Regions from separate parts of the Paenibacillus sp. FSL R5-0713 genome, predicted to be linked through region 1. Evidence: a T-box and tRNA genes for the amino acid it is inferred to sense, from the RefSeq annotation. Region 1 holds a T-box; the other holds one or more tRNA genes.

Region 1 (15,705 bases):
GTAACCGGAACGGTTTCCTAGATAATGGTGCTCATCAAAATTCGAGTTCGAATCAGGGCTCACCCTCTCGTCAGGTTCAGGTACAGTAGAGCTTGTCAGCACCGTCTCTCCCCAGTCTCCGGGAATATCCTCTGGCGTCCATGATGGGGTCGTATCCATCTGCTTAGGCGTTAGCAGTTGATTATGCGGTAATTCTTCACTTAACGACACCAATGGACTGGATGCGGAACTCCTCTTGTTTTCAGGCTTGTCCGACTCATGATCCCCGAAGCGAAACGTCATTCTAGCATTGCTCACCCGTACCCTCTCCTTTGTCCCATTTATATCAGCTATATGCAGAGAAGGCAGAAGACATTCCAATTAACGCAAAAAAACGCCTGCTTCATATCGAAGACAGGCGGTTTCGCAAATGATCTATTTCAAGCCTTTGGCAAGTGTATCTCCAACTTTCCAGATATCACCTGCACCCATCGTAATCACCAGGTCTCCTGGCTGCAAACGATGCTGCAGATCAGCTACAACTTCTTCTTTCGTAGGAAGGTACCGTGCAGAAGCATTACTGTTTTGAACGATTAGTTCAACCAGTTTGGCGGAGGTTACCCCTTCGATCTGTTTTTCGCCCGCAGGAGAATAGATATCCGTAATAAGCACCTCATCCGCTTCCGCGAAAGCACGACTGAACGCATCCAACAGGAAGAACGTACGCGTATAACGCTGTGGCTGGAATACCGCAATAATACGTTTGCCTGTCGCTTTGGCTGCACTAATAGTCGCTTCAATCTCCGTCGGGTGATGCGCATAATCATCGATGATCAGCATATCACGCGCCTCGCCCAATACCTGGAATCTGCGTTTGGCTCCGTGGAACTGGATGATCGCTGCCACAATCTTCTCAAATGGAATACCTGCTTCCAGACAGGTAATTACAGTAGCCATCGCATTATAAACGTTATGCTTACCTGGCACTGATAATTCCACCGTGCCCATAGGAGCACCCTGATGATTCATCGTAAAGGAGATACGGCGATCGCCCAATACAATATCCGTTGCCATATAATCCGCAGCACGATCAATACCATAAGTTGTAATCCGTGACTTGAGTTCTGGCAAAATCGCTTGAACATTCTCGTCGTCTGAGCACACAATGGCTGTTCCTTCCGGACGAATCTGGCTCAGGAACTGCACATAAGCCTTTTTGAGTTCCTCAAAATCACTGTTGTAATTCTCCAGATGATCTGCCTCAATATTGGTTACAATACCGAGCCATGGATGGTACTGCAAAAATGAGCCATCGCTCTCGTCCGCCTCGGCAACTACCCAGTCGCCCTGGCCTGCCTTGGCGTTGGTGCCCACATTCATGATCTCTCCGCCAATGATATATGTCGGGTCCGTATCACATTTATCCATAACCAGTGCAATCATGGATGAGGTGGTGGTTTTACCGTGGGCTCCAGCCACAGCCACACCTTTACGTTCATTTAACAAACGTGCAAGCATCTGGGAACGATGCAGAATCGGAATGTTGAGCTCTGCAGCTGCTACCCGTTCCACATTATCAGCAGGCGCTGCCGTAGAGTATACAACCAGGTCTGCTCCAGTGACGTGCTCTGCTGTATGGCCGATATATATTTTCGCTCCCTTGGCTGCCAACTTCTCGGTCAACTCCTGTGAAGCGACATCCGATCCGGTAACGGTGTATCCCATTTCCAACATAACTCTAGCGATGGCACTCATGCCATATCCGCCAATCCCTATAAAATGAACGTGTTCCGATGTATTTAACAAAACTTTCACCAACCTTTTTCAGAATCGGTTTGATGCAAAAGGGCTGCCCGCACATCCGCAATCAGGTACAGTGTGCCGGAGACCACCCCCAGATCCTCCGCTTCCGTCCGTGACTTCAATAGATCAAGAGCCTTTGCCCATTCGGGCTCGACGATGATTTCCAGTTCCTGCTTCGCAAAGGCGGGACGTACCCGTTCGACAATCTGCAGCAATTCATCTGCAGCCATTTTGCGTCGGAAGTCTGGCTCGGTCAGGATCAGCGTATCCACTAGTGGCAGTATATGCTGCAAATATGATTCGTGATGCTTATTTGCCAACATACCCATCATCAAAATTAACTTGTTGTGAGGATAGACATCCGTAATGCTCTTGGCCAGCGACTCTGCCCCTTCCGGATTATGTGCTCCATCGAGCACAATTCGGGGTTCATCGACGACTTTTTCGAATCTCCCTGCCCAAAAAGCATTCTCCAGTCCAAGTGCGATATCGTTGTCATCCAGCATAAATGCCATGTATTGTCTAAGCAATTCGAGCACCATCAGTGCGGCCGCTGCATTGTCACATTGGTGTGAGCCCTGCATGCGGATGCGAACGTCCAGGTCACGAAAAGGGCCTGTAAAATGAAAAGATTGTCCGTTCTCATTACTCTCCAGTCGATGATAAGAGAATTGATTTCCAGCCAAATACAGGCTTGATTGAAGCTGCTGTGCTTTCTCCTGAATCACTTTCACAGCTTCGGGTTGCGTCGCGCAGGTTACAACGGGTACTCCCGGCTTGATAATGCCTGCCTTTTCTCCAGCGATCTGCTCAATCGTATCTCCAAGCACATCCGTATGATCCATACCAATGTTGGTGATGACGGACACAACAGGCGAAACAATATTCGTTACGTCCATCCTTCCCCCCAGCCCCGTCTCCCATACCACAACATCAGGGTAGCACTCTTCTGCATAATACAGAAGCGCGAGAGCCGTAGACACCTCAAACATCGTTGGGGAACCAAGCGGTGTAGATGCCATTTCCATAACCAGCGGTCGCAAACGGTTAGAGATCTTCAACAGTGTCTCTTCCGGAATATCCTCGCCGTTGTATTGAAAACGGTTCGTAAACTTGGTGATATAAGGCGATGTAAAGGTACCCACATCATATCCAGCCTGAAGAAGCACTGACGTCAAAAAAGCGCAAGTCGAACCTTTGCCGTTCGTTCCCGCGACGTGAATAAATTTGAGACGTTGGTGAGGATTGCCTAACATAGACATCAGACCCTCGATTCGTTCCATTCCAGGTCGGATGCCAAAAGGAATAAGGCCATTGATCCAGTCCACGGCCTCGTTATACGTAAGTAAAGGAGCTGCTGCATCTGTCCCGTCTAATTCCGTCATCTGATTCACCTTCGGTTCCGAGTTTGAGTGAAAAAAGCGGCCGGATGGCATACTGGCTCTCCATCCGACCCAAATATATTAACCTTTCAGTTCCTTGATTCGTGCGATCACTTTATCCCGTTTATCGGAATAATCTGCTTGCTTGGCGCGCTCTTCCTCAATAACTTTGGCAGGCGCTTTGGCTACAAAGCCTTCATTCGACAGCTTTTTCTCCACACGGAGTACTTCGCCCTCAAGGTTCTGCAACTCTTTCTCCAGACGAGCCACTTCCTGTTCGATATCAATAAGACCTGCCAGCGGCAAGTATAGTTCTGCCCCTGTGATGATTGCAGTCATTGCCTTATCCGGGGAGCTCAGATCCAGCCCACTATCGAACTCGGACGTGTTACAGAAACGTTTGATGTAATGACTGTTACGTTCGATGATGCTGGACGCCTCAGGGCTGTTTGCTTTCACCATCAATTCAATCTTTTTGCTCATAGGCACGTTCACTTCTGCACGGATGTTCCGAACTGCACGAATGGTATCCATGAGCAGGTTCATCTCGGCAACAGCCTCTGGATTCTCAAAAGCAGGATCATATACCGGCCATGCTGCCAACGTAATCGTCTCACCTTCATGCGGCAGATGCTGCCAGATCTCTTCGGAGATGTATGGCATAAACGGATGAATCAGGCGCATGGTCTGATCCAGCACATAAGCCAGTACGGATTGTGTTTTCTTCTTGGTAACCGGATCTTCCCCATAGAAGGACAGTTTAGCGAACTCAATGTACCAATCACACAGGTCATCCCAGATAAAGTTATACAGCACACGACCTGTTTCCCCAAATTCATACGCTTCGATTAGACGCGTAATATCGCGGGAAGTTTCGTTCAGACGGTGCAAAATCCAATAATCCGCTGTACCAAGCTCTCCGCTGATGTCACGATCCTCATAGGTGAATCCTTCCAGATTCATCAATGCAAAGCGCGAAGCGTTCCAGATCTTGTTGGCAAAATTACGAGCCTGCTCCACCCGTTCCCAACGGAAACGGAGATCCTGGCCTGGCGTGCTGCTGGTTGAGATCATGTAACGCATTGCATCTGCGCCATATTTCTCGATCACATCCAGCGGATCTACACCGTTGCCCAGTGATTTGGACATTTTACGTCCATCTGCATCACGAACAAGACCATGCATCAGCACATCCTTGAACGGAATCTCATCCGTGAATTCCAGTGCAGTGAAAATCATACGTGCAACCCAGAAATATATGATGTCATACCCTGTCACAAGTACACTTGTCGGATAATAACGTTGCAGATCTTCCGTATCTTCCGGCCAGCCTAGTGTGGAGAATGGCCATAAGCCGGAGCTAAACCAAGTATCGAGTACATCTTCGTCCTGTCTAAGCTTGCGTCCTGCATTCTCTGGTAGCGTTGTAGGATCTTCAGCAGATACGATGATTTCACCCGTTTCCTCATCATACCAGGCCGGAATACGATGTCCCCACCACAGTTGACGGGAAATACACCAGTCACGAACGTTCTCGATCCAGTTCAGATATGTTTTCTCGAAACGGTCTGGAACAAAATTAACCCCTTCGCCGCTCTGTTGTTTCTTGATCGCTCTCTCTGCAAGTGGCTTCATCTCAACAAACCACTGAGTAGACAGATACGGTTCAACAACAGCGCCGGTACGTTCACTGTGTCCAACCTGATGCGTATGATCCTCGATGTTGATCAATATGCCTTGCTCTTTCATATCAGCAACAATCTGCTTGCGGCATTCACTGCGATCCAGTCCCTGATACTTACCAGCTTCTGCATTCATTGTGCCACTCTCATCCATTACCGTAATCTGTGGCAGATCATGACGAAGACCTACTTCAAAGTCATTCGGATCATGTGCAGGCGTGATTTTTACTGCACCACTTCCGAACTCTTTATCCACATAATCATCAGCGATAATTGGAATTTCGCGTCCAATGATAGGCAGTACAAGGACTTTGCCAATCATATCTGCATAGCGCTCATCCTTCGGATGAACAGCGACCGCTGTATCACCCAGCATCGTTTCAGGACGCGTTGTTGCTACTGTAACGTAGCCACTTCCGTCTTTGAGCGGGTAACGCAGATGGTACAGGTGACCCTGAACCTCTTTATATTCAACCTCAATGTCAGACAGGGCTGTCCGGTTCACCGGGTCCCAGTTAATGATGCGTTTGCCGCGGTAAATAAGGCCTTTTTCATACAGTTGAACAAATACTTTGCGAACCGCTTGGGACAGACCTTCATCCAGCGTAAAACGTTCACGTGAGTAGTCAAGGGACAAACCCATTTTGCCCCATTGCTGACGAATGGTTGTGGCATATTGATCTTTCCAATCCCATACTTTCTCCAGAAACTTCTCGCGTCCCAGATCATAACGAGTCAGACCTTCTTCACGCAGCTTCTGCTCCACTTTGGTTTGGGTAGCAATACCTGCATGGTCAGAACCCGGAAGCCACAGTGCATCATAACCCTGCATCCGTTTGGTGCGGATCAGAATATCCTGTAGTGTAAAGTCGAGCGCATGCCCGATGTGCAGCATCCCGGTCACATTTGGGGGTGGAATTACAATCGTATACGGCTCGGCATCTTTACGTTGACCGGCTTTGAAATATCCGCGCTCCATCCAGGTGGAGTACCATTTGTCTTCTGCCGCTTTAGGATCGTAAGTGGTCGGCATTTCTGTTGCAGCTGATTTTTTTTCCTCAGACATGTGTCATTCCTCCGTTACTTCATCTTCATCATCTTCGCCAAAAAAAACAAAAAAAACCTTTCATCCATCAAAGGACGAAAGGTTAGCTTTCGCGGTACCACCTTTGTTTCACGCCGACAGCAAGGTAGACTTCCCCCTCTGTACAGGACGTGACACTTCAAGCAGATAACGGCTGCTACCGGCCCATCCTACCTCAGAAATAAATGACGATAACGCTCATTCATCCCTTGAATTCAAACAGGCAACTCCCGGGCGACTTCGATCAGTTGGTTCCTGCGGAATCTCACAGCGTTGCAATTCCACTCTCTGAAAGGTCATACTGTCTACTACTCCCGTTCCACGTTGTTCTTCAAAAAACCTACACACATCATACCTTGCTCGTGCGCGATAGTCAACCTGACAACAGCGGATAAAGTGCGCTGGAATGCAGGTTTAGGGCAAATCATGCAAAAACCCGCAATCCTCAAGGGGATCACGGGTCCTAACGAAGGCTTTAACTACGGATTAAGGGATGTACAATATCTGACCTTCTTCCACAACTTGTTCAGATAATCGATTATACAACTGAAGTTCCCTCGTGCTCAATTGATATCGATCCGCAATGGCATCCAGTGTATCTTCCCGCTGGACGATACACAACTTCACTTTACGGAATGGCGTCTGGTCCACAATCGTTCCCAGGAACAGATTCTTCCATTCCACATCCTCAGGTGCATACGTTTCTTCCTGTATCACACCGGCTGGAACCTCTTCGCCTCTCTCCACTTCAGCATCTCGTGCTGATCTGCCGGAGGATAACAAGGAAGAGATCCCCACACCCTCCTCTTGTCTTGGAGCGGATTCCTTTTTACTGCCAAAAGCAACCTTCATCTCCGGCTTGTCTTCCGTCTCAGCAACAGGTTCAGGGACAAATGCTTCATTCTGCACAAACTCATCTACCTCAGTCGCTTCAAAAGACTGGCGTTCTTCCTCTGCATTGCCTGCTTCGGACGTACCGAATACACCTTGCCAGTTCTCCGCTTGTGGTTCAACCGGAACATCAACTGCCTGATTCTCCTGCTGAGGTACAGATCTCGCTGATTCGAAATGCCATACGTCCGGTCCGTCCGGTACATCTGGTGCTGCGAACTCATTGGATAATTGAGCAGCAGGCTCTTGGACTTCTTGATCTGAATTTCTAGGCTCTGTAGGCAATGCATCCAAGGAAGGCTCGGACCACGCTGAAGACTCATCTTCCAGAGGAAGCAATGGTTCCGACTCTGGGTAAGAAGACAACCGATCAGCCGTCTCAGCCATAAATGACGAGATGGGAGAAGGTTCGCTGTATGGCTCCTGGGATGCCAGTTCATCTCCATTCGCTGTCAGAAATGCAGGATCTTCGTTTGCATCAGGTTGTCTGTTTTCGTTAGCGTACTCGGCACTTTGCTCCGCCGATTGGAGTGGCTCCGCCGAGGATAAGTTTGCATATTCCTGATGATATTCCGGGGCACCATAGGCAAGCTCTGCTGCATTCGCAAGTCTCTCTTCCTCACTCCGCTGGAGCAGATACTCCTGTGCAAATGTGTTAGGATCGCTATCTGTCTCTTCTGCTTCATCGGAACGGTTGGATTGCTGAGCATCCGGTGAGTGGACTACTGTAAACTCATCTGCTGACCACACTTGCGGCTCTTCAGCATGAAAGCCCTCGATGCCTCGCAACGACAACACGCCAGTAATGTTCAGACTACGATTGGACAACAGATCCACGTCAAAATTCTCGATCTCAATGGAAATATCCTCAATCGATCTGACTCGGTTCAGCGGCACTGTAATCTCCACGGGAATGAAATGTTTGAGCTCCTCTGAAGCCTCATTTTCTCCTCTGTACGCACCTGTAAGTAAAAGATGCCCTCTTAACGTGGCATGATCATCCTGCCCGATGACTTGAATGCGCGGGTATAATTCAATCTCCTCCAATTCCTCAATCGCAGGAACTCCCTCAGACAAATGAACGCGCTCATAAATATCGAACCGCAAACCATAAGGTTGATTCAACAAAGGTGGCGTCCTCCTTTCGGCATATGTTCACCATGATCCTTCTCATGGGACTGATCCATGGTCCAAATCCTTCGTTACCCCATCTATATGCCTTGAATGAGATGAGCATGCCACCTTTTGAAAAACCTTGCTATATAAAGCGAAATAGAGAATGTTGCACCTAGCCACTTCGATGACAGAATAACCTTCCGATCACTGTTATCCCCAGATTTTTTTGATTCCCTTCTTCAAAGGGAAAATCCGGGGATAAATTATGCTTCCGAAGCAGCTTTCTTTCAGAAAGCTTTTAGGCGACATAAATAGTATTAATACATCTTTTCGCGCTCTGCCAGTTGTGTAAAATCGGACGGCCAAGGGTCATTTACTTCAATCATGGCTCCAGTTAACGGGTGGTTAAACTTCAACACTTCTCCGTGAAGCGCCTGCCTATCAATGGCATCCGCTCTTCCTCCATACAACTCATCACCGATGAGCGGATGTCCCGCATAACTCAGATGTACACGAATTTGGTGTGTGCGTCCTGTGTCCAGCTTCAATCGTACAAGAGTTGCCCGTTCCCACACTTCGACGATCTCCACATGCGTAACAGCTTCTTGACCACCTTCAGAGACACGTCTGCGCTGTTTGTGATGTCTGTCCTTGCCAATGGGAGCATCAATTTTGTGCAGTTCGCGGGATAGTTGTCCCCCTGCCATGGCTACATAATGGCGACCAATCTCTTTGCGGCGCATCGCTTCATCCAGTTTGGCGAGAGCAAAAGCATTTTTGGCATACAGGACAGGTCCGGTTGTATCCTCATCCAGTCGATGAACATGGCGTACACTTGCCTGTATTCCGTTCATCTCATAATAGGAGGCAACCACATGATCCAGCGTGATGGCCTGATCAGCGCGGCTTCCATCCGGATGCAGTTTCATGCCTGCCGGTTTGTGCATAACCAAACAGAAATCATCCTCAAACAAGACCTCCGCCTCAGCCCAGCGTGGTTCGACATCGATTGGCTGGGACGCAAAAAGGGCCAGCCGAAGCCGGTCCCCTGCGAGTTGTATTCCTCGGTTTGCTTTAAGCTGACGTAGCAGTTTCTCCGGAAACTGAAGTTCAGACAATAGCCATTGCTCTGCAGCCATCTGTTTGTCCGAGCTGCCGGTTACGGTTTTTCCTGGCATCAGCTCAAGCCATTCCCCACGGCGTTTCCAACTTTTGATCGTCATAGCGATTGAAGAGCTTTACGATTCGCCTCGATCGTATCGTCAATATCTTGCTCCGTGTGCACACCAGAGACAAACATGCCTTCGTATTGCGAAGGCGCAACACTCACACCTTGATCAATCATGGCCGCAAAATAACGACGGAATTGATCCAGATTGCTTTCTTTGGCAATATCATAATTAGTTACCGGAACGGCACTGAAGAATGGACAAACCATGGAACCCACACGGTTAATGGTTATCGCGACACCCGCCTCAGATGCATTTTTCTCGAATCCGGCTTGCAGACGTGCAGACAGTGTCTCCAGACGGTCATAGACCTCTGGTGTTAACAATTTGAGCGTGGTATATCCTGCTGCCATAGCCAGCGGATTCCCGCTTAGTGTACCTGCTTGATAGATCGGTCCCGTAGGAGCAATCTGTTCCATCAGATCCCGGCGACCACCATAAGCACCAACCGGGAGTCCGCCACCGATAACTTTCCCCAGACAAGTCAGGTCGGGTGTAACCCCATATCGTCCCTGGGCACAGTTCAACCCTACGCGGAAACCGGTCATGACTTCGTCAAAAATAAGCAGGCTGCCATATTGCGTCGTCAAACTGCGCAAGCCTTCCAGGAAGCCGGAAGCCGGAGGTACAACCCCCATGTTACCTGCCACAGGTTCCACAATAACAGCGGCAAGTTCTTCACCATAACGTTCAAAAGCAAGTGTCACAGACTCCAGATCGTTATAAGGTACCGTAATGGTATTCACAGCTACGCCTTCAGGCACACCTGGACTATCTGGCAGACCCAATGTTGCAACACCTGAGCCAGCCTTGATCAGCAAACTGTCTGCATGTCCATGATAAGATCCTTCAAACTTCAGAATTTTACTGCGTCCGGTTACCCCGCGTGCCAGTCGAATGGCACTCATGGTTGCTTCTGTACCGGAATTAACCATCCGCACAATATCGATGGAAGGTACACGCTCACAGACCAGTTTCGCCATCTCGGTCTCCAGCAAGGTAGGTGCACCAAAGCTTGTTCCTTTAAGGGCTGTCTCACGCAAAGCTTCTACAACGTCAGGGTGTGCATGTCCCATGATGAGTGGACCCCACGATCCTACATAGTCAATAAAAACATTGCCATCAATATCGTAGATTTTGGACCCTTCGCCGCGCTCCGCATAGATTGGCGTAAGTCCCACCGATTTGAATGCGCGTACAGGGCTGTTCACCCCCCCGGGTATGTACTGCTTCGCTTCCTCAAACGCGCTACGTGAGCGCTCATCATTACGACGATTACCTTGTTGTACAGTCATGTGTATCCTCCCCAATGTCGATTATTTTATTTCTCAGCCAACCAGCGAGAAGCGTCTTTTCCGTAGTAGGTAATGATCATATCTGCACCCGCGCGTTTCATACTGAGCAGGATTTCCATGGCTACTTTTTTCTCATCGATCCAGCCTTGAATCGCCGCCGCCTTAACCATGGCATACTCGCCACTTACATTATAGGCAACAAGCGGAAGATCAAATTGATCCTTGATGGTGCGCATAACATCCAGATAGGAAAGGGATGGTTTTACCATCAACATGTCCGCTCCTTCCAGCACATCCGTTTCGGCTTCACGCAGAGCTTCTCGTGCGTTGGCCGGGTCCATCTGATACGACTTGCGGTCCCCGAATTGTGGCGTTGAATCTGCTGCCTCGCGGAATGGGCCATAGAATGCAGAAGCATATTTTACAGAGTAGGACATGATCGGAATGTGACTGAATCCATTCTCATCCAGCCCGGCACGGATCGCTTGTACAAATCCATCCATCATGTTGGATGGTGCAATAATGTCCGCTCCTGCTTTGGCTTGGGACACTGCCGTTTGCACGAGCAGATCAAGTGATTCGTCATTTAACACATCTCCGCAGATGTGACCGTCAATCTCCACGGTGTGTACCATACCGCAGTGACCGTGATCTGTGAATTCACACAGACAAGTATCTGCAACAACCAGCAGCTCTGGGTACCACGATTTGATCAATCTCGTCGCTTCCTGCACAATGCCATCTTCAGCGAAGCCAGATGAACCCACACTGTCCTTCGTCTCAGGAATACCGAACAATAACACGGCTGGAATTCCCAACTCGGCAATTTCTGTTACTTCTTCCTGAAGACGATCCAGCGAGAAACGGAATACCCCAGGCATGGATTTGATTTCGGATTTAACATTTTCTCCATACGTTACATAGATCGGTTGAATAAAATCATCCACGGTTAGATGGGTCTCTCTGACCATATTGCGAATACCTGTGGATTGGCGTAAACGGCGATGCCGTACAATTGGAAAACTCATACGTGTAAACCTCCCTGAAAGTGTAATAGAGCAAAAAGGGAAGCGCGCTGGTATCCTATCGAATTCAGCACGCTTCGTATGTCAACATATTACTTGTGTATTAATTCCGAAGAACGCCTTCCTTGGCGCTTGTCCGTTTCCAGTCACATAGAACTGTGATCAAGCTATCCATCGTCGCTTCCTCTGCCATGAGCGTAACACGCAGTCCAGCGGCCTCTGCAGTCTTCGCTGTAACCGGTCCGATACATGCAACCTCCACATCTTTTAACAAAGGCAGCGGATCTTGCAATCCCATCCGTTTCAACATACTCATGAAGTTGGTAACCGTCGATGAACTTGTGAAGGTCACCGCATGTATACCGCCTTCTTCAAGCAGCTTGAGCAGTTCATCATCATCTTCACCAGCGAGGATCGTATCATAGATGATGGCTTCGGTGACTTGAAGTCCTCGTTCTCGCAGCTGGTCACGTAACCACGTACGAGCCAGATCACCGTGCGGAAGCAGGACTTTCTGGCCTTCCTTCAGTTCACTTTCAAAAGTCTCAAGCATGCCTTCGGCCTGGAAAGGACCTTTGACGACCTCTGCAACGATGCCATGTTTGCGCAAAGCGTCTGCTGTGGATGGTCCTACGGCAGCAATTCTTGCCTGATGAATCGAGCGAATATCCTTGCCTTCCTGTTCCAGATGGCGGAAAAAGAACTCCACGCCGTTCACACTTGTGAAAAATACCCAGTCATAGGTATTTAAAGCACTGAACGCGTCTTTGACACTTTGCTGCGCAGATTCACTGGAAGGCATGACCGTCTCAATGACCGGAAACTCATACGGTTCGCCGCCGAGTTCCTCAATGCGATTCACGAGTTCACTCGCCTGACTGCGAGCACGGGTCACCAGAATTCGTTTGCCAAACAGCGGCAGCGCCTCTGCCCATTTCAACTGTTCCCGTTGATTCACGACATCCCCTACCACAATAACAGCAGGCGGTTGGAAATTGGCTGCGATCACTTTTGCTTCTATATCTTCAAGGGTACCTGTAATGGTATCCTGTTCCGCTCGTGTTCCCCAACGAATCAGTGCTACTGGTGTTTGTGCTGGACGACCATGACGAATCAACTGTTCGCTGATATAGCCAATTTTGGCAACACCCATCATAAATACAAGTGTACCCGTCGCATTCGTCACTTTATCCCAATGGATGCTGCGATCGAGCTTGTCCGGACTTTCATGCCCCGTAATGATGGAGATAGAGGACGCATAGTCACGGTGTGTCACGGGAATTCCGGCATACGCTGGCACACTTATCGCAGCTGTTACCCCAGGCACAATCTCAAATGGAATGCCGTTTTTGTGCAGCAAATCCGCCTCCTCGCCCACGCGTCCAAAGATCGTCGGATCGCCACCTTTAAGCCGTACCACAACCTTGCCTTCCAGAGCCAGATCAACCAACAGTTGATTGATCTCTTCCTGTTTCATCGTATGCCGATCCGGGCGCTTGCCCACGTAAATCTTGACCGCGCCAGGTTTCATTTGTTTCAACAATCTCGGACTTGCCAAACGATCATAGACTACAGCATCGGCTTTACCGATGGATTCCCACCCTTTTACCGTAATTAGCTTTGCATCCCCAGGACCTGCTCCTACCAAAAAGACCTTCCCCACCATGTCTTCATCCCCTAACTTCTGCCAGTATCTGCTCTGCTCCCCGTTCGATCAATCTCCAAGCCACTTCTTCTCCCAGACGAACCGGGTCTTTGCCAGTCAGAGCTTCCTTAAGAATCAGTCCACCATCCGGTGTACCGACCATACCTGTTAATTGTAACGTGTTTTTGCCATTCAGGGAATCTGCATCTTGCTGAGGCAGCCACACCGCATGAGCACCAATCGGGACCTGACAGCCCCCATTCAATACACTGAGAAAACGGCGTTCCGCCTGTACAGGAAATGCTGTCTCGGGATCATTATACAGCTGCAACAAGTGCAACAATTCCTCATCGTCTTCACGGCATTCGATACCAAGCGCCCCCTGGCCCACAGCCGGAAGGCAAGCTGTTTCGGTCAAGTACTCGGTAATCCGGTCTTCCCAGCCCATTCGGTACAACCCAGCAGCAGCCAGAATAATCGCATCAAGGCCTTCAGTCTCCAGCTTCCGCAGACGGGAATCGATATTGCCGCGAAGCGATTCCAATTGCAAATCTGGACGATAGGCTTTTAATTGACTGGATCGGCGCAGACTGCTTGTCCCAACTCTTGCGCCTTCTGGCAATTGATCCAGCGTAAGTCCACCATTGGAAATCAGCGCATCCCGTGGATCTGCACGACGGGGAACAGCGCCATTAATTAATCCTTCGGGTAACTCGGAGGGCATATCCTTCATGCTATGCACAGCCATATCAATGGTACGATCAAGCATCGCCTGTTCAATTTCTTTGACAAACAATCCTTTGCCTCCCACTTTTGACAGCGTTACATCCAGAATGAGATCTCCCTTTGTAACAATCTTATGTACTTCAAAGTCAAAAGCTAATCCTTCCCGCTCACAAATGTCGCGTAAATCCTGAATGACATGACCTGTCTGGGTTAGCGCAAGCGCGCTCTGTCTACTTCCAACTTTAATTGTACGCATATCTATACTTCCTCCTGATTACGGGATATCCAGTCCCCGATTTCTTCTTCGGTCCACCACCGGAAATGGCCTGTACGAATATCTTCTAGTATGTTCATCTCAGTTAACTGCCGAAGCAACGTACTTCTAAGACTAGCAGAAGATACGCGTGCCTTCACCTCGGTCCTCATCTGGTGCAAAAACTCAAGATACGTCTCATACTCATCACCGAACTGTCGTTCGAGTGTGGCTCGTATCTCAGCAGCTGCTGCCGGCCCCGCCCCTGCTGTGGATATCGCTATGCTTAATCTTCCACGTCTGACTACGCTTGGCGTAATAAAGCTGCTGTGCTCCGAAGACATCGCGTCATTCACCAATATGCCCGCATTCCCAGCATCCCGAACCACAGTTGAATTGACCTCTGATCGGTCAGTCGCTGCATATACGAGAAAGGCCCCCCGCAAATCTCCATTGCGGTAGGACCGGTCTATCCATTGAATTCGGGATTCATGATGCAGTTGTTTTAATAAGGGAGTAAGCTCCGGACTAATGACCGTAATCTGAGCCTCGGCATGCAGCAATCCCTTAATTTTACGTTCGGCAACACGTCCACCACCAACTACACAGCACTTCTTGCCTGAAGTATTCACAAATATTGGCGTGTAACGCTCCATTTCCCTCACTCTCCCGTCCAACGATGAAACGCTGAATACGCATTGGATAAAAAGCTCACAATGACCAATCCGTATCCAATCAGTGTCCATCTTGCCATGATGATCGTAGAGAACTGTTTTCTTCTCTTGAATACGAAGTAACCTACGTAGATGGCTATAGCAAGACCTGTAGCAATTACTTTGAGGTCCAGTAGCAAGATCCATCGTCTTTCCGCCACAATGGATAATACGGCAAGCATTACAGAAACACCAAGGAGCGGCGTTCCTATCAATGTAGCACCATCCATGTACTTACCGATCACTTCCAGGCTTGGCAGCCGGCGCATCGTATCATTCCACTTTTTTTTCTTCAACTTATGGTGCAAGAAAAGATATAACAAGGCAAATACCGTAGCAACGGTTAACGCCGCAAAACCAAGATTCGCCAAGGTGATATGCATGATGAGTAATCCATGTACTGTTTGCCAGTTATGCAGGGATATCTCTCCGGCCGTAAACCACAGGCGGTTTAATACCGTAACGGAAAAACCTACAACATTCAGCAATAAAATCACAAATTCAGAACGCTGGATACGAGTCATGACAAGAGACATCAGCACAATACTGAATGAAAATATAAACAAAAAATCAAAGGTGGTGTAGATTGGAAAATGTCCTTCAGTCCACATGCGCAAAATGACATGTGTGACCTGAAGTCCCCAAACAACGACAAGAAACCCTGTGCCTGTCCGCTTCGCCCCCGCATTGCGTCGAATGCAGTCCGAGAAATAGAACAGTAGGCTCAGGGCATACATATAGATTAAAGCTTCATAGACTTGTTCAGCAACGGTCAAGCTGCCCACCCGCCTTATACGCCTGCCGGAGCATAAGCCGGCACGGGGTCTTGCCGGTTTTCGTTAAGGTGAGCGGCTGGTTTAGCCAGAGCTGTGGCGTCACTCT
Region 2 (15,705 bases), 690 kb from region 1:
GCAGTCACACAACAAGATGTTGCCGCTGCACTGGCCCATGGCATTATTACCTATCCATTTACAGTGAATGATCCTGCCGAGATGCAGGCCATGATAGACATGGGTGTGCAAGGAATCATTACCGATGCTCCAGATGTCCTGGCCTCCTTAATTAAGGTACCAGCCCGTTAAACGAGTCTGTTTTTTATATGTTCTACATATGTAATGACAAGGCTGTGTTCGAGCTTTTTGGCTCCTACATGGCCTTTTTGCGTGTGAAATTATGTGCAAATCTTCATATATGCATTAAACATGTCCTATTTGTCCATTGCCAGAGCCTATAGATTCACTTACAATGGTCTATGGGAATGAGAATCAATATCATTAAAGTTTGGTATTTATAGAGAGGTGATTGTTATGTACATAGGTTTGAAGAGCTCCACTCATAACGAGGGTGGGCGCGTATGAGTTCACAAGCTTCACCAGAAAAACATAATCCGGATTCACCCACAGCGAAGATTCACACTCGTCCGTGGGCAGCCACACTTATTCTTACAGGGGGAATTTTGCTACTCGCTCTGGGTATGGCGTTGTCCATTTCTTTTGGCGCTGCTGATATTAAGCTTAGTGTAGTCTGGAAAGCCATCTTTGATTTCAATCCGGAGTTGACCCCTCACCAGATCATATGGGAGATTCGGTTACCACGTATTCTTGGAGGAGCCATGGTGGGTGCATGTTTCGCTGTGGCTGGTGCAATCATGCAGGGCATGACTCGTAACCCGCTGGCCGATTCAGGTCTGCTTGGGCTGAATGCGGGAGCTGGATTTGCGCTTGCAGTTTGTTTTGCTTTCTTCCCAGGATTGCCATTTATGTATATCATCATGTATTCCTTCCTTGGGGCAGGGCTTGGTGTCCTGTTGGTGTATGGTTTTGGTGCAGCTTCCAAATCGGGTCTAACACCACTACGCCTTGTGCTTGCAGGTGCAGCAGTATCAGCGATGTTGTCGGCACTCAGTGAAGGGATTGCATTGTATTTCAGAATTGGACAAGATCTGGCATTCTGGACAGCCGGTGGTGTAGCGGGAACGAAATGGTCTCAACTTGAAATCATGTTCCCATGGGTACTCGCGGCACTAATCGCAGGTCTTCTTATCTCCCGTTCCATTACTCTGCTTAGTCTCGGAGAAGATATTGCGGTGGGCTTGGGGCAACGTACGGGGCTGATCAAGCTCATAGGTCTGATTGTTGTACTGATTCTTGCGGGTACGGCTGTGTCGGTGGTTGGTGCGGTTGGTTTTGTAGGACTCATTATTCCCCATCTTACGCGGAAGCTGGTTGGAGTCGATTATCGCTGGATTATCCCATGTTCCGCTGTGATGGGTAGTTTGCTGCTTGTATTTGCGGATCTGGCTGCACGTATGATTAACCCGCCGTACGAGACACCAATTGGCGCATTGGTTGCCCTTATCGGGGTACCATTCTTCCTATATCTGGCACGTAAAGAAAGGAGGACTCTGTAAAGATGGAATCCTCAACAATAGTTGGAGCAGAGCGCAAGAAGAGAACCAAAAGTACGATTGTTCTCATTGTACTTGCCCTATTAATTATTACGGCTTTTGTAGTGAGCATGAATACGGGTTTTACCAAGCTGTCGCCGCTTGAAGTGATGCGTACCCTGTTTGGTGGAGGCACGGCGAAACAGGAATTGATCCTGTTTGAATTCCGTTTGCCACGTATTGTGATTTCGGTGCTGGTCGGAGCAGGACTTGCGTTATCAGGTAGTATTTTGCAGGGGGTATCTCGGAATGCACTGGCAGATCCGGGGATCCTCGGGATTAATGCAGGTGCAGGTCTGGTCGTTATGTTATTTGTTTCCTTTTTCCCGACAACGACAGCAGCGCCGGTATTTCTTTTGCCTATTCTGGCCCTGATCGGTTCCGGTTTTGCTGCATTTCTGATCTACGTTCTCTCTTACAAAAAAGGAGAGGGCATCCTGCCTACGCGTATGTTGCTTACAGGGATCGGGGTAGCTGCGGGAATCAGTTCTGCCATGATCGTGCTTACCTTACGGCTTAGTCCGGAAAAGTATCAATTTGTAGCAACCTGGATGGCAGGCAGCATCTGGGGTTCAAACTGGAAGTTTGTAACGGCTCTACTACCGTTTCTTATCATTCTTGTACCGCTTGTTCTGTATAAGGCACGAGTATTGAATGTGCTGAATCTGGGTGACCAGACTGCCAGCGGACTCGGGACCCCGGTTGAGCGTGAGCGACTTATTTTGCTTGCCGCTGCTGTAGGTCTTGCCGGCTCATGTGTATCTGTGAGTGGGGGAATCGGTTTTGTGGGGCTGATCGGGCCGCATTTGGCGCGTCGTCTGGTGGGTCCAAAACATCAATTCCTGTTACCTGCATCGGCCCTGATCGGTTCATTGCTCGTACTGGTTGCAGATACCTTGGGTCGTGTCATCCTGCAGCCTTCTGAGATTCCTGCGGGTATCCTGGTTGCCATTATTGGTGCGCCATACTTCCTGTATCTCTTAAGCAAGACGAAATAGAACGTAATCATTGTTGTGTGATTGCATAAGGAGGACTTGAGTCCATGCTTCGCCGTTTCTTTGCCTATTACAGGCCTTACAAAAAGCTCTTTATTCTTGACTTTAGCTGTGCGATTCTGGTCGCGCTGCTTGAACTGGCTTTTCCACTGGCGGTCAACCGGGTAGTTGATGATCTGCTGCCAGGAGGACGCTGGGACTGGATTCTATGGGCGTGTCTGGCATTGCTCGGCATCTACTTCCTGAATTCCTTTCTGAACTTCGTAGTTACCTATTGGGGACACAAGCTGGGGATTAACATCGAGACGGATATGCGTAAAAGTCTGTTTAATCATGTGCAGAAGTTATCGTTCCGTTTCTTCGATAATACGAAAACAGGACACCTCGTGTCCCGCATGACTAACGATCTGATGGATATCGGTGAGATTGCCCATCATGGTCCAGAGGATGTATTTATCGCGGTGATGACACTGATCGGTGCATTCAGCATCATGATGAGCATTAACGGAAATTTGGCGGTGTTAACCTTTATCATCGTGCCACTGATTATTTATCTCTCGCTCTACTTTGGCAGCAAGATGTCCAAGGCATTCAGCCGAATGTTCGGAGATATTGCCGACTTCAACGCTCGTGTAGAGAACAATATTACAGGTATCCGTGTTGTTCAGGCTTTTGCCAATGAAGAGCATGAAAAAGCACAATTTGCAGTAAACAACGGTCGTTTCCGTCAAACCAAACTGATTGCATACAAAATCATGGCCTGGAACTCCTCTGTCAGTTACATGCTGATGAAGCTGGTATCCCTCTTTGTTCTGGTATGCGGAACATGGTTTGTCATTAACGGCAGCATGACTTACGGTCAGTTCATTGCATTTATCATGTTGTCCAATGTGTTCCTGACACCCATTCAGAAGATCAACTCGGTTATTGAGACGTATCCGAAGGGGATTGCAGGCTTCAAACGATATACAGAGCTGCTTGATATGGAACCGGATGTGGAAGATCGTCCAGGGGCTGTATCGGTATCCCATTTACGTGGAGATATTCGTTATGAGCAAGTGACCTTTGGTTATTCGGATCAGGAGCCTGTGCTCAAAGGTATCAATCTGAGCGTGCAAGCTGGCGAAACGGTCGCTCTTGTCGGTCCATCCGGGGCGGGTAAAACAACGTTGTGCAGTCTGCTGCCGCGATTCTATGATGTGCTGGAAGGTTGCATCACGATTGATGGGCAGGAGATTCAGAATATGACGCTGGATTCCTTGCGTAGTCATATCGGAATTGTACAACAGGACGTATTCCTCTTCGATGGAACCATCCGGGAGAACATAGCCTACGGTAAGCTGGATGCATCCGAAGAAGAAATCTGGATGGCTGCCAGACGAGCACAGATGGAGTCTTTGATTCAATCGATGCCGGAAGGGTTGGATACGTTGATTGGTGAACGCGGCGTGAAGTTGTCCGGTGGACAGAAACAGCGTTTGTCCATTGCCCGCATGTTCCTGAAAAACCCACCGATTCTAATTCTGGACGAAGCCACATCCGCGCTGGATACAGAAACGGAAGCAGCCATTCAGCAATCGCTGGCTGAGCTGTCCGAAGGCCGGACTACACTGGTCATCGCTCACAGGCTGGCAACGATCAAAAATGCGGACCGCATTATTGTAGTAGCCGAACAAGGCATTACGGAGCAAGGACGTCATGAAGAATTACTCGCAGCAGGTGGGGTCTACAGCCGCCTTCACTATGCGCAGTTTGGCGCGTAACCTGTTCGATGTAGATTTAACAATGCTAAAATGAGATGTAATGCCATCGTTCATGACTTGGAAGGAGTCAGGACGATGGCATTTTTTTCTGTGATGTGAATAGGATGTAGGTCTGGGGTGCTGAATTGTGTCTGCCTGTGATCATCTGTGATCAGGGGACATGGAAACGGGTAATAATAATCAAGTCTCAAACTTTACTTGGCTAATATACTCATCATTATGTATAGCGTAGGAGGCGAACGAGATGCAGATGAACGATATGTTGAAAATTCTTATAACCTGTCTATTATTTATTCTGATCTGGTGGCTTCTGACTCAAGGGATTCGCAAACTTTCCAGTACTCGTGCGGGGTCCTGTTTACGACGCTGGGGTGGATGGTCCATTGGACTTCTCATTGTTGGCGCTGTGCCGCTTGGTTTTTCGCTATTCACAGAGATCTTTGATGAACGCCTGGATGCCAACATCGGGTTAGGGCTTGCCATGTTATTTGTCTGGGCCTACTGTGCTGTCTTGTTATGCGCAACATTGGTGGTCTGGGGCAGGTATGTGTACAAAAGGGATATAAGGAAGTGAATATTTGGGTTGATCGTGCTAGGCGCGTCAAAAATTTAAGGGTGAGCCAAAGGCTGTATTTGCAACAATGAACTGATATGGAACGTTAAATTTAGGAAGAGGTGTTGTTAAAAGGGGGATTACATATGATCAATCTTCGTCAAGTCGTTATGTTGCTCTCAACCCTAATCGTATGCCTTACGGGATGTTCAGGACATATTGAGTGCAACTCCGAGCAGGCTCAAGCCAATGCACCGAGTGAAGATGGATTTACTGGTTATGTGGTTGATCGTAAAGACGATTCCATTCTTGTGGTTGATCCCGCCTACCGAGATAACAGTTCCAATGGAGGAGCCGATCGATATTATCCGGCAAAATGGTTCTCCAATTCACCTGATCCACAGATCGGCTCCTATGTTGAAGTCTGGACGGATGGAGGCCCGGAAAATCAGCCCTATCCTGGACAGGCCAGAGCAGAAAAGATAGCGGTATCTTGTCCAAATACGCCAGACGGTGCCCATCTAAGTGAGGCAGACGCCATTCGGGGTGGACTATACTCACCAGATGGAGAAAAATTACGTGTTCCTGTGATTGAGGATGTACAATTTGATCAGGATGCAGGAACGTGGACGATTCGCATGATAGATGCGATGTCAACGACGAAGAATCAAGATCGGATTGATATCAGAGTAGAGGATGTAGAGCCAGAGGAGTAACAAGAGGGAGTATATCATTATGTAATATAGATGAGAAAGGAAAATTAAATGGATATGAGGTCGCGTCTTCCCCGCGACAAGTTTGATTTTGAAGCAGTTAGCGAGTTAAATGAATTTAGTAATGAAGAGTTGAGAAACAGTATTCCAGAACTTATGCAGTGGTTGCAAGACGGGAATTGGCCAATCTCTAAGCCGGTAGAGGATCTATTATGAGATTGGGGGAGGACATAATTCCTCATATTAAGGATGTGTTGCAAACCCAAGATCCACAGTGGGAATATTTCATTTTGGTCGGACTAATTGATCGATTGCCTGTATCTCATCCCAGTATGCTACAGACGGATCTGGTAAGGATATTGGAGTCCCCTACACATGACGAGATACTAGAGGAGTTGGATGAGGTTATCGTGGAGCTTTTGGAAAAGATGAAGGGAGACCAACGAGAGGTAAGTGGAGATGGGAGTTTGCATACATAAAAACTGGTGCAACAAGAAAATTGAAGAAACTAGATACCTAAGAGGGGCGAAACGTGATTAAACTGATTTTGAAAGACCTTATTATTACTGGAGATCCGAATATCCATGGCAAGTTACAATTCACGAGATCTGAAGATATTGGAGACGATTTTTACTTGTCAGGTACAGCCTGTATTGGGACGGAAGATTCTGAAGGTGAGGATAATTTTGATTTTACAATCATAACTCCGAAAGCTTTAGAAAAAGAACTTAGAGATGGAACAGATATCGTATTAGGTGCAAGGCACTTTATTGTTAATAAACTGGATTTCGAATTAATATCCGAAAAAATAAATCAAATTCTTATGAAACAGCAAGGAGAAACCTGGGAAGTTGTAGTTAAAAATCTTGCCCCTTATTTCAGTTGGGAATATACAGATTCTATACGATTAAATAGTGAGGAAGAGCTATGGCAGATGATCAACAAACATTCCATTGAAGACGCTGATTAAGTTAAAAATGAGAATTTAATTTACCTTCAAAATCACCTTACGCGGATTGTTGATGGATTAGAAGACAGTAAAGCCCTCAATACTGTGTTGACAGTATCGAGGGCTTATTAGTTTTAAACAGTGCATGTACAACTCTAGCTTAATCCGCAATATTTCCCGCCATCTTCAGACGACGAGCAATTTCCTTAAAGTCTTCTTGCGAAATGCCTGGGGCGAATTCTTCTTCCACCGCAGGGGCTTCTGGAATCGGGAATCCTTCAGGTATCCCTTGGATGACTTCAAGAGGTTGTCCATCTTCGGGGTGAGTTCCTTTCCAGATCTGACCGATCGCATTGAAGTCTTTATCACTATAGGTGTACAGCTTGGTGTGTACCCCTTTTTCTTCATATTTACGAGCCTCATTGAAAGCTTTGTTGTTCAGTGAAGGAATAGGAACGAGTTTGGTTACATTGACGCCAGTTGCAATCTCAAGGGCTTTTGCATATGCAACAACATGCACGCCGCCACGTACCAGCAGGAAACCAACCACTTCCCGGGCTGCCGGGTGATCTGTCATCTCATATACCTTCATTTTATGCGTACGCGCTCCACATTCGAGGAAAAAGTTGTGCAACAGATCTTCGACCAGATTACCACTGTTGAAGACATTTGCTCCCGTCCATGGATTACCCATAGAGTCAAAAGGCATTGCACCTTGTGCACCTGCCAGATAGTGATACGACAGACGAGCATCTTTCACCGAACCTAGCGGCGTATCGTCGGGTTCTTTGTACTCGGTTGATCCTCTAAGACATTTGTTAATGCCATGAGACACGAGTTCAACATGGCCCAATTCTTCAGCCGTAATGCTCATGACGAGGTCATAGAAGGGCTTCAGCTTTTCTTTGGATCGAAAATTAAACGATTGATAGAGGTAATTGTTCAACGTTGACATTTCTCCGAATTTGCCGCCGAGCAACTCTTGTATGGCTGCTGCTGCATTCGGATCGGGCTTCTCGACATTGGGAATCTCAATCAGGATTTCATCCAAGCGTTTGAACATTGGGGTGTAACCTCCTCAAAGTGGTATTGCAGATCCTGTAGAAATGTTAGATCATGAAGTCAGGCTGTCATGGCCTATTACACGGTTATTCCCTTTTTTAAACATAAAATCAACCAAATGGGACTTAAGTATTGCATATCAAATGCTGCATATCTTCTCCCTGTTGTTATTTCCAATACGGTGAATTTTATGTATAATCTAACCTTTAAATGGGTCTGCCAGATACAAGAGAATTAAGGTACATAAAGGAGTTAAAGATGAACAAACGTTGGGTAAAAATAGTGTGGATTCCGATCCTTCTGATGATGCTGATGTACATAAGCAGCGAGCCTGTCACAGCATATGACGTTTCGAACGAGGTTCAGGTGGATGAACAAACGAGGCAAAGGCTTGAAAAGAAATACGGGTTGGATCGTCCTGAGGAGCCGAAGACACAACAACACGTTTTCTCGGGTGACTGGGGAATGAGTTTCCGGACGGAGCCTCCTGATTCGTTGGACCGGCTTGTTCATGTGGTTCCTTTTTCCCTACGGCCACTGGCTTGGATCTTTCGTTTATTCGTGTAAAATGAAACCCGGACGGGCAATATAACAGAAACATATTGTCCTAAGGAGTGAGTGAAATGAGAATGCTCATCGTTACAATACTTACGGTTATGCTTAGTTTAGCGGGATTCACACCTGCCTCGGCTACGGGCGCCGCCATCCCAGATTATGCGAAGTGGGGAATTATTGCGGTCAAAGAAACACAGACAAAGTACAATGTGGATATTTTGGACTATAAGCACATCGGCCGTACCTCTCTAACAGCAGATCAGTCACGGGAACAGTTCAAGCTATGGGTTCGTGCCAAAGACGGCAAGCAATTCGCGGTCTATGTAAATGTTGATTTTAATCCATCTACACAGCAATTAAAGAAAGTGCAATTTTCGGAATCCGATCGACACTGATCCGTTACTGAACCGGATTATTACAAGAAATGTTGTTATATCAGCAGCATTATCAGAGGAACCAGACTCCCTTGATCAAAGGGGAAAGTCTGGTTTTTTTTATTTTGCAAAATCCTTTTTTTACTATTGAATAAAGAACTTATGTTCGCATATAATATGAAATACAAACAAATGTTCTTATCGGAGGGATGATTATGCTAGGGAAATATATTGGCCAGATGGTGGAGCTGGTCTACATGGATCGTGCAGGGCAGATTACGCAGCGACAGATTCGAATTAATAGTGTACGTGGCGGGATGATTAGAGCATCAGCGGGAAAAGAAGGCTCACCCCGAACATTTCTGGAGCAAGGTATTCTGGCATGGCGTCCTGTTACGGATATGAATGGGGAGGTAAAGTATGCTGAACGACTTTGAACGTAAGATTTTGCGGATTATGGTGAACTATGCAGGACAACGGCGCAGGCTGCCGCGTATGGATGAACTGGAGACCAAGACGGGACGAAGCAGAGCTTACATTCATGAGTCTTTGCTGGAGCTTGAACGAACCGGGCACATCGCCTGGGAGAATCGGTCTACTCTCGAAGGGATACAGATCTTGCAGGCATGGGAACAGGTACAACAGCCAATTCGCAAAAGCCAGCCTTCCGGGGACTCCGTAAAATATTTTACGGACTATTAATCATAATAAGAAAACGCCAACCCGGATAACCGAATTGGCGCTTCTGTGTAACACGTAACGATCTGTGCATCTATTTTAGAATTGGGGAAGTTGGTCCAGGTTGTTGGTTGGGTCACCGTCGGCATCGCCGCGAATATACATTTCGCCATCTTTGCCTTTAAATACATTCACGCCGGCAATAGCGCCAGCCTTTACTTCTGCAAGTGCTTGTTGGTAATCCAGTATACGTCCTGCTGAAGTCTGAAAGGCTGTCAGGTCACCGTCGCCATTTTTCTGTACGGCTGTGAAACTCTCGCGTGTTGTTTGATCCATGATGTCACACTCTCCTTATATGACGAGATAGGAATCTGTTTACCTGATTAGCCTATCCGAATTCCTGGGAAGTATGCACTATATGCTCATAAGACCGCCAATGCCGAAGTTTTACAGACTCTTTTTCATACGAACATGCAGAATTTCTGCATCATAAAAAGGTTCTTCCGAAATCACTTCATAGCCCAGTTTCTCATAGAATTTCTGCGCCTGACATTGAGCATCCAGTACGGAATAGGATAAGCCGAGTTCACGTGCCAGTTCCTCCATCGCGAGCAGAAGCACGCGTCCATAACCGAATGAACGATGAGACTCAAGCACCGCGATCCGCTGCATTTTGGCCGTATCCTTGCTGTAATAGATCAGACGTCCTGTAGCTACAGCTTGCCCATCCGTACTTAACAATACGTGATGCACATCCGGACTAATGACATCGTATTGATCAATCTCAATCTCGGCAGGAACCTGTTGCTCGATCACAAAAACGTGATTGCGAATACCCAGGGCTTGTTCCAGTTGTTCTTGCGTCGTTACATAACTAATCTCAGCTGCCAATTCCATTCCTTCTTTCTGCTCTTGCGCGACATATCAGACTGAATTATACAAAAAAATGTTTTTCCTGTATAGTGAAGTCTGGGACATATTGGGAGAGGAGGGGGTAGTGATGGGCATGGCAGGCATCATGGTCATTACATTGTTAATGTCGGCGGGAATGATTATTCTGTTGTATTATGTGACCAAGAAAGCATACTCACGTAAGTGGGATGAAGAAGAGTAATTTACCTCTTACCTTCACGGCAAAACTTCACTGCTTCCTCGCGGAGAATATACATCTTGAACTACCGATTTGGAGTATACGTCCAGCCAGACGGGTAGAGATTCATCATTTTCATTGGGTTGTTTTAACTGTTGGAATTGAACCGTATGTTCATCCCGTTCCAAGCCGCAACCGGTAAGGGTTGTCATGACAATCATAAGCCCAACGAAAAAAAAGAAGCATTTGGTAAATGTATGTGTATTGGATTTTGACCGTTTTGTTAAGTTTCTCATAGAGAATTCACCTCGTTGTAGATATGGTAATCTTCCTTTATTGTGCACCATTTTGGGTGAATTATAACCAAATAAATCATTGACAATGAACACGGTTACTTGATATGATACTGTTACTTGATTGGGAAATAATTATATATCATGATCTGTTAGCTCAGCTAAAGATAGCATTATGATCGTGATGGATACATCCTATTTATTACAGGGCGATAGCTCAGCGGGAGAGCATTATCTTGACAGGGTAAGGGTCGTGGGTTCGATCCCCACTCGTCCTATATGAAAAAAAGGGCAACTTCTTTTGAGAATTATATCTCAAGAGGAGTTGTTTTTTTATATAACATTATGGCCACCTCCGATAATATATGTAGGTGGTTTTGTTGAAAATAAATATACTTAATGGTATAATTTGGCTTAAATTAAGCACATTGCTAGAAGTGGTCTACATTAGTAAAGATAAAATATCGGTCGAAATCAAGGCTGGAATAAAAGAATTACTCGGTCATCTATACAGAGAGAGAAAGGATACCAAGAGCTCACTTATTTGACAGGGTAGGGGTCAGTGGTTTGAGCCCACTACAGATCATACACGAGGAGCCTTGCGATGTAAGGCTTCTTTTCTTTTTCTACATACAACCATGTGATTGAAGAAAACTTCAGTTTCTCTTCCTCTTTTTAAACAAAACTTAAATAAAACATAAATTCATCATAAGGTTCCTCTTCTATACTTGGTTCTGAGGTCAACATAGAACAGGAGAAGGAGAGAACTTATGAATTATTCAAACCCATTTACATCAAAGTTAGCCAGAGTAGGGATCGCGGGTACACTGGCTTTAATACTGGCAACAAGCCCACTTGTCACCATGGGGGTTGTGGTAGCGGAAGCGGTCCCACCTGTATCTACGAATATACCTAACACAGACTCCCTAAAGCAGTCCCCGATTCAATACGAGATCCAGGCTCGGCTGAATGAGAAAGACATGACGATCCAGGGGAGCGAGAAGGTAACGTATCGCAACACAAGCAAGGATACACTCCAGCAACTGGTCCTGCATACATATGCTGATGCGAACCTTTCCAAGTCCACACAGGCTTCAATGTTCCAACAGAACAATGAACAGATTAGTGAAGATCATCCCGAGAAGACAGCGGAGGACTTTCTGGGTGGCATTGATATTCAGGCTGTAACAGCAGATAGCCAGTCACTGGACTTCCATAAGGAAAATCAAGCGCTGACTGTACAGTTGAAAAAGTCCGTTCAACCAGGCGAATCGATAACATTACAATTGGAATTCCATCTGAATATACCTTATGGCTCACAGCGAATATCCTATTACAAGGATATAATTAATGGTGCACACTGGTTCCCGGTGATGTCTGTATACGATGAGGTCAAGCAGCAGTGGAATAAGGCACCGTATAGTCGAACATTCGAGAGCGATTATTACACCTCGTCCGACTTTGAAGTCCAATTTAATGTGCCTGAGGAGTATCAGGTAGCCATGCCTGGCATGATCTCCACTCAAAACAGTACAGAACATGGGCGTAAGATTGTGTCTGCCGTAGCCGAGAATACGAGAGAGTTTGTTTTCTTTGCCAGTCCTAATCTTCAAGTGGAGCGCGCTACCCGTAACGGTCTGACGGTGGAATACTATTATTTCAACGATGATCCATCCAAGAAAGAGATCGTTGACCGATACATTAATCAGGCATTCAAGGTCATTGATTTCTATAGTGAGAAATATGGCAAGTATCCCTACCCAGAGTTCCGAATTGTCGAGACGTATGTACAAGGCGTTGCCGTGGAGTATACGAGACTCATTCAGATGGGCCAGATTCAAACGGGTAAGGTTCCAGAAGAAGATACAACATTTGTTCATGAGATAGCACATCAGTGGTTCCATGCATTGATTGGTAATAATTCAGAGACCGAATCCTTCCTGGACGAGGGCTTTGCCGATTTCTCCATGGTGTATTTTGCCGAGAAACAGGGAGTTAAGCTAAATGGTTTCAGATCCATACAGTTTGACACTGCGCCCGTAGATATGGCGATTGCGTCAACAAACGATGAAGCCGGGGAGTTAGCCGGTCTGGTGTATTATCAGAAGGGGCGACAAGCGATCTATCAGCTTTACCGTTCCGTCGGTGAAGAGAAATTTGACGAGTTGATGAGAACATATTTCCAACGCTACGTGTATCAAAATGCAACAATAGAGGGGCTTCTTCAAACCATTGAAGATGTGCTTGGTAAGGAAGTGCGCGCAGAAATGCAAACAGCCCTATATCAGCCTGATTTTGTCTTAAAGCCTGAATACCAATTATCCAAAGAAGAGACCGCTGCATATGTGCATGATATCTTACAAGCGCAATATCAGGCTGTCATGGGTATGATCCCTCATCTGCCTTATGAAGTGATGAATCGATTGATGGACAAAGTCCTTCAAGGCGAGGAATTAACCATTGTGCTCAGTGATCAGGTGAGTAAGCTTGCAGCCAAACAGCAGGAAGATATCGTTCATCAGTTGACCGGATTCCTTGATATGAGCGGGATAAGATACGACGTTGTACGGGATCGCAAGGAGCTGAAGCAAAAGATGAAAAAAGCGATCGGCAACAGCAACCTTATTGTCATTGGCAATGCCAAGTCAAACGGATTGGTGCAGGCTTTAAAATCCAACATTATCGATCGGACGAAACAGACTGGTTTTCCTTGGAAGAATACCATGAATCAACCTCTTGCCGCTGGTGCGTACGTGATCAAACATCCCTATAACCAGAATCGATTAATGCTTCATTATTTCTGGAATGAGGATCATCTGAGCAATGCGGTATTTGAAGCTTTTAAGCTGAAAATGCAGGAGTCTATTGGATTCAGTAACGACTTTTACCAGTTCTATGTATTGAATAACCAAGGCAAGGAGCAATCCGATAAAAAAGTAGCCAATCCCTTATCTTCACTTTTTGCAGAGAAATAAGTAGTTAGTTTTGCAGTTTCTTCATTTAAACAGGTTAGCCTATTATTTATGGGTTAGCCTGTTTCGTCTTGTTAACATAAGCAAATGTTTGGTTATATGAAAAACCAGACTTAGAATAATAGGCTGCAAGATGGGCATAATGCTTTAACATAAAGGTAGCTTCATGAATATACTTATCGGGAGAAAACAATAGGAGGGATTAATATGAAGGATCAACATTATCCGGGCGTACCAATGAAAGGCACAATTGCTGAGTACAACTGTAAAGGCATTAAAGGAATGACTAAAATGAAAGCGTATTCATATAATGCTAGAATTCGCTCTATCATTCGTATTTCTCGGGAGTCAGCTGCGAATGAGGGTAATGTTGTTGATTTTTCAATCCTATTAATGAACGCTTCGGATGTTTTATATTCGCGACCGGTAACGGGTAATACCCCGTTCACGAAGGAGTTGAGCTCCCATGTCCATGACTGAAAATATTGCTCAGGCAGCACTGGGCGCAGCGATGAAGGCCAACAGGGCCATTGCGCCATATGATTATTGCGATGCAGAATCCAGACGGATGTACACGCCTCAATTTGATAAAAAAATGGACAATCCTATATATACCGCTGCAATGGCGGGTCTTCAATCGATCTATTGGTTTCGGGCGATCAAAGTGAAGGGGCTTATCCCTGGTGCAAAAGCAGATTATTATGCTACGTATTCTACCAACCATAATCGTATAGGTGGAATTGGACTTGCGTATTCCAACAGTCCGACAGGACCATGGACCAAACACGGACAGGTATATCTCGATACTGTGGTTGGGAATTCGACGGAAACGCCATTTGTGATCTGGAACGATGAAGAACAATTATTCTTTATGTATTATCAACAAAACGGACTTGGGATAAATCAATCGACGGCACTTGCAACCTCTGTAGACATGATTAACTGGACAAGAGTGGGTTTGATATTGGACAAACCTCCAGGTTTCCCAGGTGATGGTCATACCGGTTACTTCTCGTGTTTTCGAAATGGTGGCAAATGGATCGGTTTTTCGGTAATGGGCGGCGGTGACTTTGGCCGTAAATGTATCTGGCATTCTCATGACGGACGTAGCTGGTTAGCTGATCCAAGACCATTAATGGGTGGCAATGATGCGACTTTATCAGCAGAAGAAAATATTTCGAGACCCAATGCAGGTGTATTTATGTACAAAGGGAGCATGTGGTGGCTGGGCATGTTATCGGCTTATGCTTCAGGTGGGGTTACGACTGTAGCTCGGCCTGCCATTGCCAAGATCAGCGCAGACTTCCGTCAACTGCTGGACAAACCTTCAGATATATATTTTCCGGCATTGAATTGGGAAACGACCAATATGCAATCCTTGATGGTGTCCGTTATGGACGGGGTAGTGTACGTGTATTACAATACCGATCATAATATCGGTGTAGCCTATTCGGTGGGGGTGTAGAGATGGTTATACGTGATGCAGCGGGTAAGATCGTGCCCTTTGGAAAGGTCCACAAACAGCTTGTGGCCGATTTTCTATATGGAACGTTACCGGATTGGGTGGAGGTGGTGGGCACCCCTACGTTTGAGCCTTTGCCCGATAGAGGAACCATAACAGTTACAACACCGACCACAGTAGGAGCGACGGCAGAGTTGAAAATGAAACATCTGATTGACAGCTCGAAAGTAACAGCAATTGCAGTCACTTTGGAAGCGCTACAATTCAACGGCAATATTGGAATATCGGTTCAGGTTGGCATCAAATCGAAGGATAGCAAGGCTGGTATCACCTTTTTTCATAACGTTAATCAGAAGTATGGGATGGTCCGAGCCTATAAAGCAGATGGAACGTACACGGATTTTAAGCAAAACATGGTTTTCTTCACTACGCAAGGTGTGGCGGGAGATGAAGCGCAGAATCGAAAGAACCTGACCGTGCTGCTCTGCACAGGGTTACAGTTCTCGGCGGGGTTCGAAAGACCTTCCGTGTGGCTTGGTGCGGATGATCAGTATGGAGGTGTTGCTGCTGACCTGAGTGGTGGGTTGTTCCAACATGGAGAATTGCAATGTCTGTTGAAACTCACCACAAGCAAGGCTGAGGCCAAGTATTTCAAATGTGCGCAGATGAAAGTGGATATCTGGAGTAACTAATCAAACTGGGGAGAAGTCT

What was found. A T-box is a leader RNA that pairs with one kind of tRNA and senses whether it is charged. The one in region 1 lies ahead of MKZ12_RS23505 (valine--tRNA ligase), so its partner is inferred to be a tRNA-Val.
Region 2: it encodes a tRNA-Val, which carries the amino acid that the T-box ahead of MKZ12_RS23505 (valine--tRNA ligase) is inferred to sense. The anticodon was not compared.

What each region holds. Positions count from the first base shown of each region.
Region 1 is NZ_CP150229.1:5,262,952-5,278,656, forward strand. It holds gene MKZ12_RS23490 (SPOR domain-containing protein) at 1-297, opposite strand, end outside; gene murC (UDP-N-acetylmuramate--L-alanine ligase) at 415-1,734, opposite strand; gene MKZ12_RS23500 (folylpolyglutamate synthase/dihydrofolate synthase family protein) at 1,791-3,167, opposite strand; gene MKZ12_RS23505 (valine--tRNA ligase) at 3,246-5,912, opposite strand; T-box leader at 5,980-6,261, opposite strand; gene MKZ12_RS23510 (LysM peptidoglycan-binding domain-containing protein) at 6,417-7,949, opposite strand; gene MKZ12_RS23515 (RluA family pseudouridine synthase) at 8,255-9,160, opposite strand; gene hemL (glutamate-1-semialdehyde 2,1-aminomutase) at 9,157-10,461, opposite strand; gene hemB (porphobilinogen synthase) at 10,488-11,489, opposite strand; gene cobA (uroporphyrinogen-III C-methyltransferase) at 11,590-13,152, opposite strand; gene hemC (hydroxymethylbilane synthase) at 13,157-14,113, opposite strand; gene MKZ12_RS23540 (bifunctional precorrin-2 dehydrogenase/sirohydrochlorin ferrochelatase) at 14,116-14,766, opposite strand; gene ccsA (cytochrome c biogenesis protein CcsA) at 14,772-15,560, opposite strand; gene hemA (glutamyl-tRNA reductase) at 15,614-15,705, opposite strand, start outside.
Region 2 is NZ_CP150229.1:4,577,260-4,592,964, reverse strand. It holds gene MKZ12_RS20480 (glycerophosphodiester phosphodiesterase) at 1-171, shown strand, start outside; gene MKZ12_RS20475 (iron ABC transporter permease) at 444-1,499, shown strand; gene MKZ12_RS20470 (iron ABC transporter permease) at 1,502-2,533, shown strand; gene MKZ12_RS20465 (ABC transporter ATP-binding protein) at 2,578-4,293, shown strand; gene MKZ12_RS20460 (hypothetical protein) at 4,538-4,867, shown strand; gene MKZ12_RS20455 (DUF3221 domain-containing protein) at 4,993-5,562, shown strand; gene MKZ12_RS20450 (DUF5071 domain-containing protein) at 5,772-6,038, shown strand; gene MKZ12_RS20445 (Imm8 family immunity protein) at 6,092-6,529, shown strand; gene MKZ12_RS20440 (manganese catalase family protein) at 6,669-7,571, opposite strand; gene MKZ12_RS20435 (hypothetical protein) at 7,829-8,137, shown strand; gene MKZ12_RS20430 (DUF3889 domain-containing protein) at 8,194-8,520, shown strand; gene MKZ12_RS20425 (hypothetical protein) at 8,715-8,936, shown strand; gene MKZ12_RS20420 (hypothetical protein) at 8,920-9,201, shown strand; gene MKZ12_RS20415 (DUF3892 domain-containing protein) at 9,277-9,513, opposite strand; gene MKZ12_RS20410 (GNAT family N-acetyltransferase) at 9,625-10,068, opposite strand; gene MKZ12_RS20405 (hypothetical protein) at 10,306-10,563, opposite strand; tRNA gene MKZ12_RS20400 (tRNA-Val) at 10,767-10,838, shown strand; gene MKZ12_RS20395 (M1 family metallopeptidase) at 11,331-13,535, shown strand; gene MKZ12_RS20390 (hypothetical protein) at 13,740-14,012, shown strand; gene MKZ12_RS20385 (hypothetical protein) at 13,999-14,997, shown strand; gene MKZ12_RS20380 (hypothetical protein) at 15,000-15,686, shown strand.